One region of the Streptomyces inhibens genome, then DNA from elsewhere that is predicted to be linked to it. Evidence: riboswitches for the same ligand, from Rfam matches in the RefSeq annotation. Region 1 holds a riboswitch; the other holds the start of a gene.

Region 1 (5,837 bases):
GCCGGTGCGTTTCTCGAAGGCCCGGATGAGGGCCTGGCGGACGCCGGTGCTGCTGAGGTCGCTGCCGGTGGCCAGGACGATCGGGCCCTTCTCCGGGCCGGGCTGCGGCCCCGACGTACAGCCGGTGGCCGCCGCCGTCAGCGTCAGACACAGCAGGACGGTGGGCAGACCGGCGCGTGGGCTTCTCACCGGTCGTGGGCTTCTCACCGGTCGTGGAGTTCTCACCGGTCCTCCTTGCCCGCGGTGCCGATGGAGGCGACCAGGCCGGCCAGCAGATCGGGGGCCTGCGGCCCGCCGGGCACACACTGGCCGTGCGAGGCACCGGCCAGCCCCTGGAGGGCGAAGGTGTCACAGCCGGCCCTGCCCATCACCAGCGTCAGGACCGGCACCACGGGTTTCTCCTTCAGCAGGGCGGTGAGGGCCGCTTCCACGCCCGCCGCCCGCCGCGGGCCGCCGTCGTCCTCGTCGAGGATCAGCACGATCGCCTGGTTGCCGCCGGCCGACTTCTTCATCTCCCGTACGGCCGCGGTCAGCGCCTCCTCCATCGCGGCGCCGTGGTCGACGAGTTCGTCCGTTCCCCCCTTCGCGATGCGGTCCAGCGCGGCCTTGCCCCGGGCCGGGTCGGTGCTGCCGAGCGGGACGACGCGGCGCACCGCACCGGGGTCGTCGGGGTGTGCGCGGTCCGGGAAGGTCCACAGGCCGTAGGTGTGGCGGGCGCCGACCATCTCCAAAGTGCGGCCGGCCGCGCCGAGGGCGACCGGGAGCTTGCCGCCCTCGGCCATCGAGGTGGAGGCGTCCATCAGGATCAGCAGCCGGCTGGACCTCTGTGCCTTGTCGTAGCCGTCCAGCACCCGGGCGACCTGGCCCGCGCCGGCCCGGAAGGGGGTGACGGCGGCGTCGGGATCGACGCCTGCGCGGCTGCTCCGCAGCGGGGAGCCCGGTGCCGGCGCGGGCACCTCGCCGTCGTTGCCGGGCACGCCGCGGTAGCCCTGCTCGGTAAGGGTGCGCCGGCCGCCCGCCGGGTCGCGGAGCCAGTCGGCGAACCGGTTGACCGCGGCCTGCCGTGGGGCGGCGTCCGCGGCGCCGCGCCAGTCGACCCGGATCAGCGGATGGTCGAGCGCCGGGACGTTCTTGGGGTAGTAGGCGGCGTACCGGTCACCGGGGGCGAGCGCGGCGTCCAGGGCCGGGCAACTGCCGATGGCGTGGCCGAGGTTGAAGTCGGCGAGGGACTTCTCGGAGACCAGCGGCGCCGAGCGGGCGCCCTGGCCGGTGCCGGGGCGGGCCGGGTTGCCCCGGTCCGCGCCGGGTCGCAGCGAGCACAGCAGCTCGGTACTGCCCGCGTACTGGCTGCCCGGGGCGGAGAGCCGCTGTTCGGCGCCCTCGGCGAGGGTGGGGTCGGGGGTGCCCGACGAGCCGATGTGGGAGCCGTCGTTGGCGAGATAGAGGCCGATGGTGTGCAGCAGTCCGGTGCCGGACAGCACCGGGCTCGGCCGCAGGAGTTTGAGGTCGCGGTGTGCGCTGTCGGTGCCGGTGAGCAGGTCCTGCCAGGAGACATCGACCTGTTCGACGTCGTCCAGCCGCTTGTTCGCCGGGATGCCGACGACGAGCGGGCTGTAGGCGACCGGGCCGGTGTTGTGCAGGGTCGCCGGGGAGCCGTGGGCGGGCATACCGCGGCGGGCCTCCTCGTAGTCGGCGGTGGATTCGGGGATCCACAGGTCGGGCTGTGGTCCCGGCCGGTAGAGGGGGTCGGTGCCCTTGCCGTCCGACGTGCCCTGGCCGGTGCCCTTGGCCTCGCCCTGCCAGCGGTCGGCGGCGGCGAAGCCCTGGTCGATCTGGTCCTTGGCGGCGGAGTAGACGGTGATCTGGGTGCGCCGGCAGCCGCCGGGGAGGTCGCTCTCGCCGTGCAGCGGGCGGGTGTTGAGGTCGGACATCTCGTAGTCGAAGGCCGCCTGGCGCAGGGCGGGTTCGGCCTCGGGGGCGGTGAGCAGCCGCAGTTCGAGGGCGGGCGGGCAGGCCGGAAGGGGGCGCAGTACGTGCAGTGCGGTCAGCCCGGCGGCGGCCAGCGCGAGCACGGTGCACAGGGCGAGCAGGAGTTTGAGGCGGCGCCGGATGTGCTGGTTGAACCAGCGGCGTAAGCGGATCCGCGGCGGGGTCGGCGGCCGGACCTCGGGGGTGGCGAAGGACAGGATGACGTCATCGACGGTGTTCTGCTTCGCCGAGCGGGGCTGCCATACGTCGCCCATCGGCGTTTGCGCGTCGGCGAGCCGTTCGCGCAGTGCCCGTACGAGGTCCTCGAAGGTGACAAAGCGCTTGCCGGGTATGCCGCGTTCGAGGATCTGCACCAGGGCGCGGGTGAAGAGGGTGCCGCCTGCCGGTTCCTCGCCGCTGAAGATACGGCGGTTGGGCTGGGCGGCCATCAGCAGCGACATGGGCTTGCCGAGGGAGTGGAAGGCCCCGTCGGCGTTGCCCGAGTAGCAGCACTCCAGGACGATCACGATGCGCTCGGCCCGGGCGTTGTCGAGGCAGGAGAGCACCATGTCCTGCCAGGAGACGGTGGTGTGGCTCTGCTGGGGCACCGAGGTGCCGACCATCAGCTGCAGATTCCCGCCGTCGCTGCCGATCCAGCCGTGGCCGGAGAAGTGCACCAGCAGCAGACCGCGCGCCTCGTCGGCGGCGGTCTTGAGCGCCTGTCCCACCTCCCAGGGCTCCCTGGGGCGGCAGAGGGTGACCTCGTCGGCGGTGAACAGGTCGGTGCCGGTCAGTGCGCGGGCGAGCTCCTCGGCGTTGTCCTCGACCGCGGGCAGGCCGGTCAGCGTCTCGTAGTCGTGCACACAGACCAGCAGCGCCCGGTTGCGTTTTCCCCGTGCGTCGTATTCGGACATCCGGTTCAGTCCTCGCGGGTGCTGCCGCTCTCCTGTGCCGGGCTGCCAGGATCGGGGTGTTCGGGGCCGGCGTCGCCGACCGCGCTCAGCTCGCCGTCGGTGCCTACGGAGACGGCGGGCGCCTCGCCCGCGGCGCGCTCCTCCCTGCGCCGCCGCAGCCACTCCCGTAGCGCGATGGTCATCCCCTTGGTGAGCTCGGCGGCGACCGCGCCCACGATCACCAGGATCAGATCGTCGACGCCCACGGCCATATCGCCCAGATCGGGCCCGTCCGCGGTGTGGTCCCGCTCGTCGGCGGGATGCGGGCGCTGCTCCCAGCCGTGTTCCTGCCGGTTCAGCCAGGGCTCGCGCTCCAGCCACGCCCTGAGGTCGTCGATGTCCTGCTGCGGATTGTTCGTTCCCGTGATCCTGATCCGGATCTCATGACGATCGGCGCTCTCCGGCATCCCCCAGCCCCCTTCCGGCGGCCCCATCGCCGCCGTGCACCAGATAGTGACGTGGGATCAGGTGCGCAGGCAACCGTCCGTGACGCGACAGCCACCCTGTGGCGTGCACCACAGCGCCTGCCACAGGGCAGCGTCGCAGGTCAAGAGTGAGTTGACGGGCATTCGCGGAGCGTGGTGGACTGCCGGAGCCAATCGGCGACAGATGAGGAAGTCCGGTGAGAATCCGGCGCGGTCCCGCCACTGTCACCGGGGAGCGTTCCTCCGACGAAGGCCACGGCTCGTGCTCGTACGGGCTGGAAGGCCGGGGGAAGCGCCGATCCGGGAGCCAGGAGACTCTTGTCGCCGTCACGTCGAGCCAGGGCGCGGACCCTGAGTGAGGACATACCGCCATGCCCGGCCGCCGTTCGAGAGCTCCACTCCCCGCTGCCGCAGGGCCCCTTCGAGGCCTGACGGCGGTCTGATCCGATGCGCGGCGAACACGCGGGATATGCGTGCGGCGCGGCCCTCGGCTTTCTCGGCGACCTGATCGCGGCGGATCCTCGGCGCGGCCATCCGGTGGCCGCGTTCGGCCGGGCCGCGGGTGCCGTCGAGCGCCGGCTGTGGCGCGATCACCGCGGGTACGGGGCGGCCCATGCCGTGCTGTGCGCGGGTGGGGCGGCCGCCGGTGCCGCGCTGCTTCAGCGTGCCGTACGGGGCAGCGCACCGTCCCTCCTCCGTAATGGCGCACAGGTGGCGCTGACCGCGGCGACGGTCTGGGCCGTGCTGGGCGGTACCTCGCTCGGCCGGGAGGCGCGGGCCATCGGCGGTGCGCTGACCGTGGGCGATCCGGACCTGGCGCGGGAGCGGCTGCCGCATCTGTGCGGGCGCGATCCGCAGGCGCTGGACGGGCCGCAGATGGCCCGCGCGGTGGTGGAATCGGTCGCCGAGAACACCTCGGACGCGGTGGTGGGCGCCCTGGTGTGGGGCGCACTCGGCGGGGTGCCGGGCCTGGTGGCGTTCCGGGCGGTGAACACGCTGGACGCGATGGTGGGTCACAAGTCGCCGCGCTACCGGCGGTTCGGCTGGGCCTCGGCCCGGCTCGACGATCTCGCCGGCTGGCCCGGCTCCCGGCTGACCGCCGCACTGACCGTGCTCGCGGGCCCCGACCGGCGCGGCGCGCTGCGGGCCTGGCGGGCGGACGGCGGGGCGCACCCGAGCCCCAACGCGGGCCCGGTGGAGGCGTCGTTCGCGGGCGCGCTGGGCGTACGACTGGGCGGCACGCTGGCGTACGGCGGGCGGGTGGAGCACCGTCCGGTGCTCAACGGCGGGGCGCCGCCGGTCGGCGTGCCCGATATCGAGCGGGCGGTACGGCTCTCGCGCCGGGTGAGCGTCATGGCGCTGGCGGCGACGGTGGCGGGACGGCTGGCGGCCGGCGCGCTGCGACACGGCACTGGAAACGGGAGGAAGCCCCGATGAACGGGCGGTTCGAGTCGGCCGGCGGAGCCGTCGGCGGTGGCCTGTTGGTGGCCGGTACGACGTCCGATGCCGGCAAGAGCGTGGTGACGGCGGGCATCTGCCGCTGGCTGGTCCGGCAGGGCATCCGCGTGGCGCCCTTCAAGGCGCAGAACATGTCGCTCAATTCGTTCGTGACGCGGGAGGGCGCGGAGATCGGGCGGGCGCAGGCGATGCAGGCCGCCGCCGCCCGGGTCGAGCCGACCGCGCTGATGAACCCCGTGCTGCTCAAGCCGGGCAGCGACCGCAGCAGCCAGGTGGTGCTGCTGGGCAAGCCGGTGGGTGAGCTCAGTGCCCGTGGGTACTTCGGGGGGTCCGGGGGGTCGTCCCCCGGGAAGACGCAGTATGCGGGGCACCGGGAGCAGTTGCTGGGGACGGTGACCGACTGCCTGGCCGAGCTGCGGCGGACGCACGACGCGGTGATCTGCGAGGGCGCCGGCAGCCCCGCCGAGATCAATCTGCGGCGTACCGACATCGTGAACATGGGTATCGCCCGGGCCGCCCGGATCCCGGTCGTCGTGGTCGGCGACATCGACCGCGGCGGGGTGTTCGCCTCCTTCTTCGGCACCACCGCGCTGCTGTCGCGGGAGGACCAGGCGCTGGTCGCGGGCTATCTCGTCAACAAGTTCCGGGGCGATGTGACGCTGCTGGAGCCGGGGCTGGAGATGCTGCGCGGCCTGACGGGCCGGCCGACGCTGGGCGTACTGCCCTTCGCGCACGGCCTCGGCATCGACGAGGAGGACGGCCTGCGGGTGTCCCTGCGCGGCGCGGTGCGCGAGAGCGTGGTGGAGCCGCCGCACGGCGCGGACGTCCTGCGGGTGGCGGTCTGTGCCGTACCGCTGATGTCGAACTTCACGGATGTGGACGCGCTGGCCGCCGAACCGGGCGTGGTGGTGCGGTTCGTGGACCGGGCCGAGGAACTGGCCGACGCGGACCTGGTGGTGCTGCCGGGCACCCGGGGCACGGTCCGGGCGCTCGCGTGGCTGCGTGAGCGCGGCCTGGCGGACGCGATCGCCCG
Region 2 (5,837 bases), 630 kb from region 1:
CCTCGGGGCTGCCCCAGGGGTTCGGCCGGCTGTTCTCCGGCGACCACCTCCTGCCCGGCATCACCCCGCACATCGGCCTCTACGAGGACCCGGACGACGATGGGGGTCCCCCCTGCTCATGGGGGTCCCCCCGCTCGGGCGAAGCCGAGAGTGGGCGAAGAGTTGAGAGCTTGGGGGAAGGCACCGACCCCCTCGGCGACTACCTCGACTCCCTCGAACGCATCGGCCGACTCGCCCCCGCCGAGGTGCTGCCCGCCCACCAGCACGCCTTCACCGACGCCGAAGGGCGCGTACGCGAGCTCATCACCCACCACGAGGACCGGCTCTCCGGCCTGCGCACACTGCTCCGCGAACCCCGCACCCCCTGGCAGCTCGCGGTGGCCATGGAGTGGAACCGCCCCTGGGAGCAGATCCCCTACGGGTCCCGCAACATCGCCGTCTCGGAGGCCGAGGCACATCTGCGCCGGCTGGTGAAGCAGGGGTATGTGGAGATGGTGACGGGTTCGGATCCGGTGAGGTATCAGGCGGTGTGATCGCGGGATGGCCGCGCGTGGTGGCTGCTGTGGCCCGACGGTGTACGGCTGCCGGGCGTGCGCGTACCGCCCTCGCCGAACGGGCAGGCGGCCCGGTCGGGCTGTGCGCCTACCGCCCTCGCCGCCGGTCTCCGCACGGACCGGCCCGCTCCGGCCGCCGATCTCCGCACGGACGCCCCACCGCCGATCTCCGCACGGACCGGCCCGCCCCCGGTTCGTACGTGCGAGCCAGGGCCGGCCGGGCGCCGGTTAGGGTGTGCGGGACAACTTCATCCGTATCCGATCGGGGGAAGCCGGTGTAAATCCGGCGCTGACCCGCAACCGTGAGGACGGCCCGTCCGCGCACCGCGACCCGCGCGGCACACACGGCCGTACGAGCCGGAGCACCCGATGGGACACGACCAAGGCTCCCGCCACCGGAACCGCCTGCCCGCGCGGACGGCCGGTGCGCGGCACCGTCGAGGTATACGGAGCTGAGCCCGGTGCCACCGCGCCCGATCGGAGGATCGGTGTGCGGGTGGCCGGCCGAGCGTGGCTGCGTAGCACCGCCGCGACCCGACCCGAGAGGCACCAGACCCGATGGCCCCCATGGCTTCCATGGCTCACCAGGCCCCTTTGACGCATTCCGTCGCCTTCCTGGCGCGCCGTGCCGCCACGGCGCTGGCGGCCGCGGTGGTGCTGGGCGCGGCCGCTGCCCCCGCCGCGTTCGCCGACACCCCGTCCCCCAAGAAGCTGCCCGAGGGGCTGTACGGCACCAAGGAGCCGCAGTACGACGGTGTCTGGCGGCAGTCGCTCGCGCTGCTGGCCCAGGACACGGTGGGCGTACGGCCCGCGGCGTCGGCCGTGAACTGGCTGGTCGGGCAGCAGTGCGCCGACGGCTCCTTCACCGCCTACCGCGCCGAGCCGGGCAAGGCCTGTGACGCCAAGACGATGCGGGACACCAACCAGACGGCGGCCGCGGTGCAGGCGCTGGCCGCACTCGGCGGGCACGGTGACTCCGTGAAGAAGGCCGTGAACTGGCTGAAGTCGGTACAGAACGACGACGGCGGCTGGAGCTCGATGGCCGGCTCGCCCAGCGACGCCAACTCCACCTCCGTGGTCATCGGCGCTCTTGCGGCGGCGGGCGAGAAGCCGGAGTCCGTGACGTCGAAGAAGGGCGGCAAGACCCCCTACGAGGGGCTGCTCACCTTCCAGCTGGGCTGCCATGCGAAGGAGGGTGAGCGCGGCGCGTTCACCTTCCAGCTCAAGGGCGCGGCCCCGAACGCCGATGCCACCGCGGCCGCCGCCACCGGCGCACTGGGCAAGGGCTTTGTCGTCGAGCCCGCCGGCAAGGGAGCGGATCGGCCGGTCAAGCCGCTGAGCTGCAAGGACGGTAAGCCCGCCGGCACCGGGCCGGCGCAGGCCGCGGAGGGCGGCGCCGCCTACCTCGTCGCGCAGCTCGACAAGAACGGACAGCATCTGCTCTCCGCGATGCCGGGCGCGGAGAAGCAGCCGGACGTCGGCAACACCGCCGACGCCGTGGTGGCGCTGGCGGCCGGCGGGCACGGCGCCGCCGCGCAGAAGCCGCTGAAGTGGCTGGAGAAGAACTCGGCGGACTGGGCCAAGCAGAGCGGCCCGGCCGCGTACGCCCAGCTGGTGCTGACCGCGCACGCCACCGGCACCGACCCGCGTTCCTTCGGCGGCACCGATCTGGTGGCCGCGCTCAACGCCACCGGCCCCAAGCCGGCCGGCAGCGCCGCACCGTCCACCGCACCGGACAAGAACGCCAAGGACTCCGACGACAACGGCGGCGGCATCGGTGTGTGGTGGGTGGTCGCCGTCGGGCTCGCCATCGGCGCCGGCATCGGCTTCCTGATGAGCGGCCGTAAGAAGAAGAACGAGCTCTGATGCGGCGTACCAGGATCGCCGGCGCGCTGCTGCTGGCCGGCACGGTCACCGGTCTGGCCGCCGGGCCCGCCCAGGCGCAGGAGTACCGCTACTGGTCCTTCTGGGACGGCAAGGGCGGGACCGGCGACGGCGGCGGGACCGGCGGCAAGGGCGGCAAGGGCGGCTCCTGGGCGTACGCCACCGAGGGGCCGGCCACCATGCGGCCGGCCGACGGCGCGGTCGAGGGCTTCCGCTTCACCGTCAGCGCCGACTCCGCGGCGGCCGGCAAGCCACGTGCGGCCGCCGACTTCGAGGCGATCTGCCGCGATACGCCCGCCAAGGACGGCCGCAAGCGGATCGGCATCGTCATCGACTTCGGCACCGCCGCGGACGCGCCCGGCGACGAACGGCCGCCGGCGGCTCGGACGGAGTGCGCCCAGGTGGCCGAGGACGCCTCGGCGGGCGAGGCGCTGGCCGCGGTCGCCCGCCCGCTGCGCTACGACTCCAACGCGCTGCTGTGCGCCATCGCCGGCTACCCGAAGTCGGGGTGCGCGGAGCAGGTGAGCGGGTCGAAGGAGGCCGGTTCGACGGAGGCCGGTTCGAAGGGGACCGGATCGTCCGCGTCGTCGTCTTCGGGGACGGCGGCGGACGGTCACGGCGGTGACGCCGCAGGCAGCGGGGACAACGGCAGTGGTGGCAACGACGACGGCGGCCCGTCCGCCGGGCTGCTCGGCGGTATCGCGGCCGTCATCGCACTGGGCGCGGCGGCCGTCTGGCAGGCCCGCCGCCGGCGCGGATGAGCGCCCCGCAGGCGACCCGTAGCACCGCGCTGCACGCCGGCGCCTGGTGGCTGTGGGCGCTCGGACTGGCCACCGCGGCCTCCCGCACCACCAACCCCCTGCTGCTGGGGCTGCTGGTGGGGGTGGCCGGCTATGTCGTCGCGGCCCGCCGTACGGATGCGCCGTGGGCCCGCTCGTACGGCGCGTTCGTCAAGCTCGGCCTGGTCGTGATCACCATCCGGCTGGTCTTCGCCTTCGTCCTCGGCTCGCCGATCCCCGGCACGCACACCCTCGTCACCCTGCCCGAAGTGCCGCTGCCGGACTGGGCGAAGGGCGTCCGCATCGGCGGCCGGGTCACGGCAGAGGGCATGATCTTCGCGCTCTACGACGGGCTGAAGCTGGCCACCCTCCTCATCTGCGTCGGCGCCGCCAACGCACTCGCCAACCCCTCTCGGCTCCTGAAATCCCTGCCGGGCGCGCTCTACGAGGCGGGCGTCGCGGTCGTCGTCGCGATGACCTTCGCACCGAATCTGGTCGCCGACGTACAGCGGCTGCGCGCGGCCCGACGGCTGCGCGGCCGCCCCGACCGCGGGTTCAAGGCGCTCCTCCAGGTCGGGCTGCCGGTGCTGGAGGGCGCGCTGGAGCGCTCGGTGGCACTGGCCGCCGCCATGGACGCGCGTGGCTACGGCCGTACCGCCCAAGTGCCGCGCGCCGTACGCCACACCACCTCCGTCCTCACCCTCGGCGGGCTGCTCGGCATCTGCGCGGGTACGTACGGTCTGCTGGGCGACACAGGGGGCGGCTACGGGCTGCCGCTGCTGCTCGCCGGACTGGCCGCCGCGCTCGCCGGGCTCTGGCTCGGTGGCCGCCGGTCGGTACGCAGCCGTTACCGTCCCGAACGATGGGGCGTCCGCGCCTGGCTGGTCGCGGGCTCCGGCATCGCCGTCGCCGCCCTGATGATGTGGGCGAACGACTACGCACCCGCAGCCCTCCACCCACCCGCCGTCCCCCTCACCGCCCCCGTTCTCCCCCTCTGGCCGGCCGCCTCCCTTCTCGTAGGCCTACTGCCGGCGTTCGCCGCCCCGACCCCGGGAAGCACGGAGGGTACCGGCCGTGCCGGGCGAGCGGACCGCGCCGACCGAACGAGCCGAGCGGAGCGTGCGGACAAGGCGGCGGGCCGAGCCGGGACTGCGGACGCGGCGACGGGCCAGGGCCGTACCCCTGAAACCACCCCACCTACCACCCCACCCACAGGCCCATCTATCAACCCGTCCACCAACCCACCCACCGATACCGAACCCTGCGAGAAGGAGCCCACCCAGTGATCCGGTTCGAGCAGGTGTCGGTCACCTACGGCGACGCCGCGGCGCCCGCCGTCCAAGGCATCGACCTGATCGTCCCCGAGGGCGAACTGTGCCTCCTCGTAGGCCCTTCCGGCGTCGGCAAGTCCACGGTCCTGAACGCGGTCTGCGGGCTCGTTCCGCACTTCACCGGCGGCACCCTGAGCGGTCGCGTCACCGTCGACGGCCGTGACACCCGCACCCATAAGCCGCGCGAACTCGCCGATGTCGTCGGCACCGTGGGCCAGGACCCGCTCGCGCACTTCGTCACCGACACCGTCGAGGACGAACTCGCCTACGGTATGGAATCGCTCGGCCTCGCCCCCGACGTGATGCGCCGGCGCGTCGAGGAAACCCTGGACCTGCTGGGCCTGGCCGACTTGCGCGACCGGGCGATCACCACCCTCTCGGGCGGCCAGATGCAGCGGGTGGCGATCGGCTCGGTCCTCACCACCCACCCCAAGGTCCTGGTCCTCGACGAACCGACCTCGGCACTCGACCCGGCCGCCGCCGAAGAGGTGCTCTCCGTACTCCAGCGCCTGGTCCACGACCTCGGCACCACGGTCCTGCTGGCCGAACACCGCCTGGAGCGCGTCGTCCAGTACGCCGACCAGGTCATCCTCCTCCCCTCACCCGGCGCCGCCCCCCTCATGGGCACCCCCGCCGACATCATGGCCGTCTCCCCCGTCCACCCTCCGGTAGTGGCCCTCGGCCGCCTCGCCCACTGGACCCCTCTCCCCCTCTCCGTACGCGACGCCCGCCGCAAGGCCGCCCCGCTGCGCGAGCGGTTGGCAGGGATCGCCCCGCCGGAGGTGGGTGTCGGGAGCACGCTGCCGGGCGCGGACGCTTCGCCGGGCGTGCCCACCGGCGGCCCGGCCAGCGGGGTCGCCGCGGACGTTTCCGGGCTCAGCGTTCGCCGGGGCCGGATCGATGCACTGCACCGGGTCGATCTCACCGTCCGGGCCGGCGAGACCATTGCCCTGATGGGCCGTAACGGCGCCGGGAAGTCCACCCTCCTCAGCACCCTCGTCGGTATGCACCCACCGTCCTCCGGCACGGTGCGCGTCGGTGGTGCCACTCCGCACCGCACCAGCCCCCGCACCCTCCTGCGGCATGTCGGCCTGGTGCCGCAGGAACCTCGTGACCTCCTTTACGCGGATACCGTCGCCGCCGAGTGCACCGCGGCCGATCAGGACGCGGGCGCCCCCGCCGGCAGCTGCCGGGCTCTCGTCACTCAGCTGCTTCCCGATGTCCCGGACTCCGTCCACCCCCGCGATCTGTCCGAGGGCCAACGCCTCGCCCTCGCCCTTGCGGTCGTA

The links. Region 1 has a riboswitch for cobalamin ahead of KI385_RS11855 (cobalamin biosynthesis protein). Riboswitches for the same ligand answer to the same signal wherever they lie in the genome.
Region 2: linked by a shared signal. The riboswitch ahead of KI385_RS14645 (SCO2321 family membrane protein) and the one ahead of KI385_RS11855 (cobalamin biosynthesis protein) in region 1 are both predicted to bind cobalamin.

What each region holds. Positions count from the first base shown of each region.
Region 1 is NZ_CP084681.1:2,541,011-2,546,847, forward strand. Features, by position in the region: gene KI385_RS11840 (extracellular solute-binding protein) at 1-189, opposite strand, end outside; gene KI385_RS11845 (caspase family protein) at 222-2,882, opposite strand; gene KI385_RS11850 (hypothetical protein) at 2,888-3,328, opposite strand; cobalamin riboswitch at 3,533-3,664, shown strand; gene KI385_RS11855 (cobalamin biosynthesis protein) at 3,794-4,783, shown strand; gene KI385_RS11860 (cobyric acid synthase) at 4,780-5,837, shown strand, end outside.
Region 2 is NZ_CP084681.1:3,172,488-3,178,324, forward strand. Features, by position in the region: gene KI385_RS14640 (Strvi_7410 family MBL fold metallo-hydrolase) at 1-533, shown strand, start outside; cobalamin riboswitch at 763-889, shown strand; gene KI385_RS14645 (SCO2321 family membrane protein) at 1,113-2,420, shown strand; gene KI385_RS14650 (SCO2322 family protein) at 2,420-3,199, shown strand; gene KI385_RS14655 (energy-coupling factor transporter transmembrane component T) at 3,196-4,503, shown strand; gene KI385_RS14660 (ABC transporter ATP-binding protein) at 4,500-5,837, shown strand, end outside.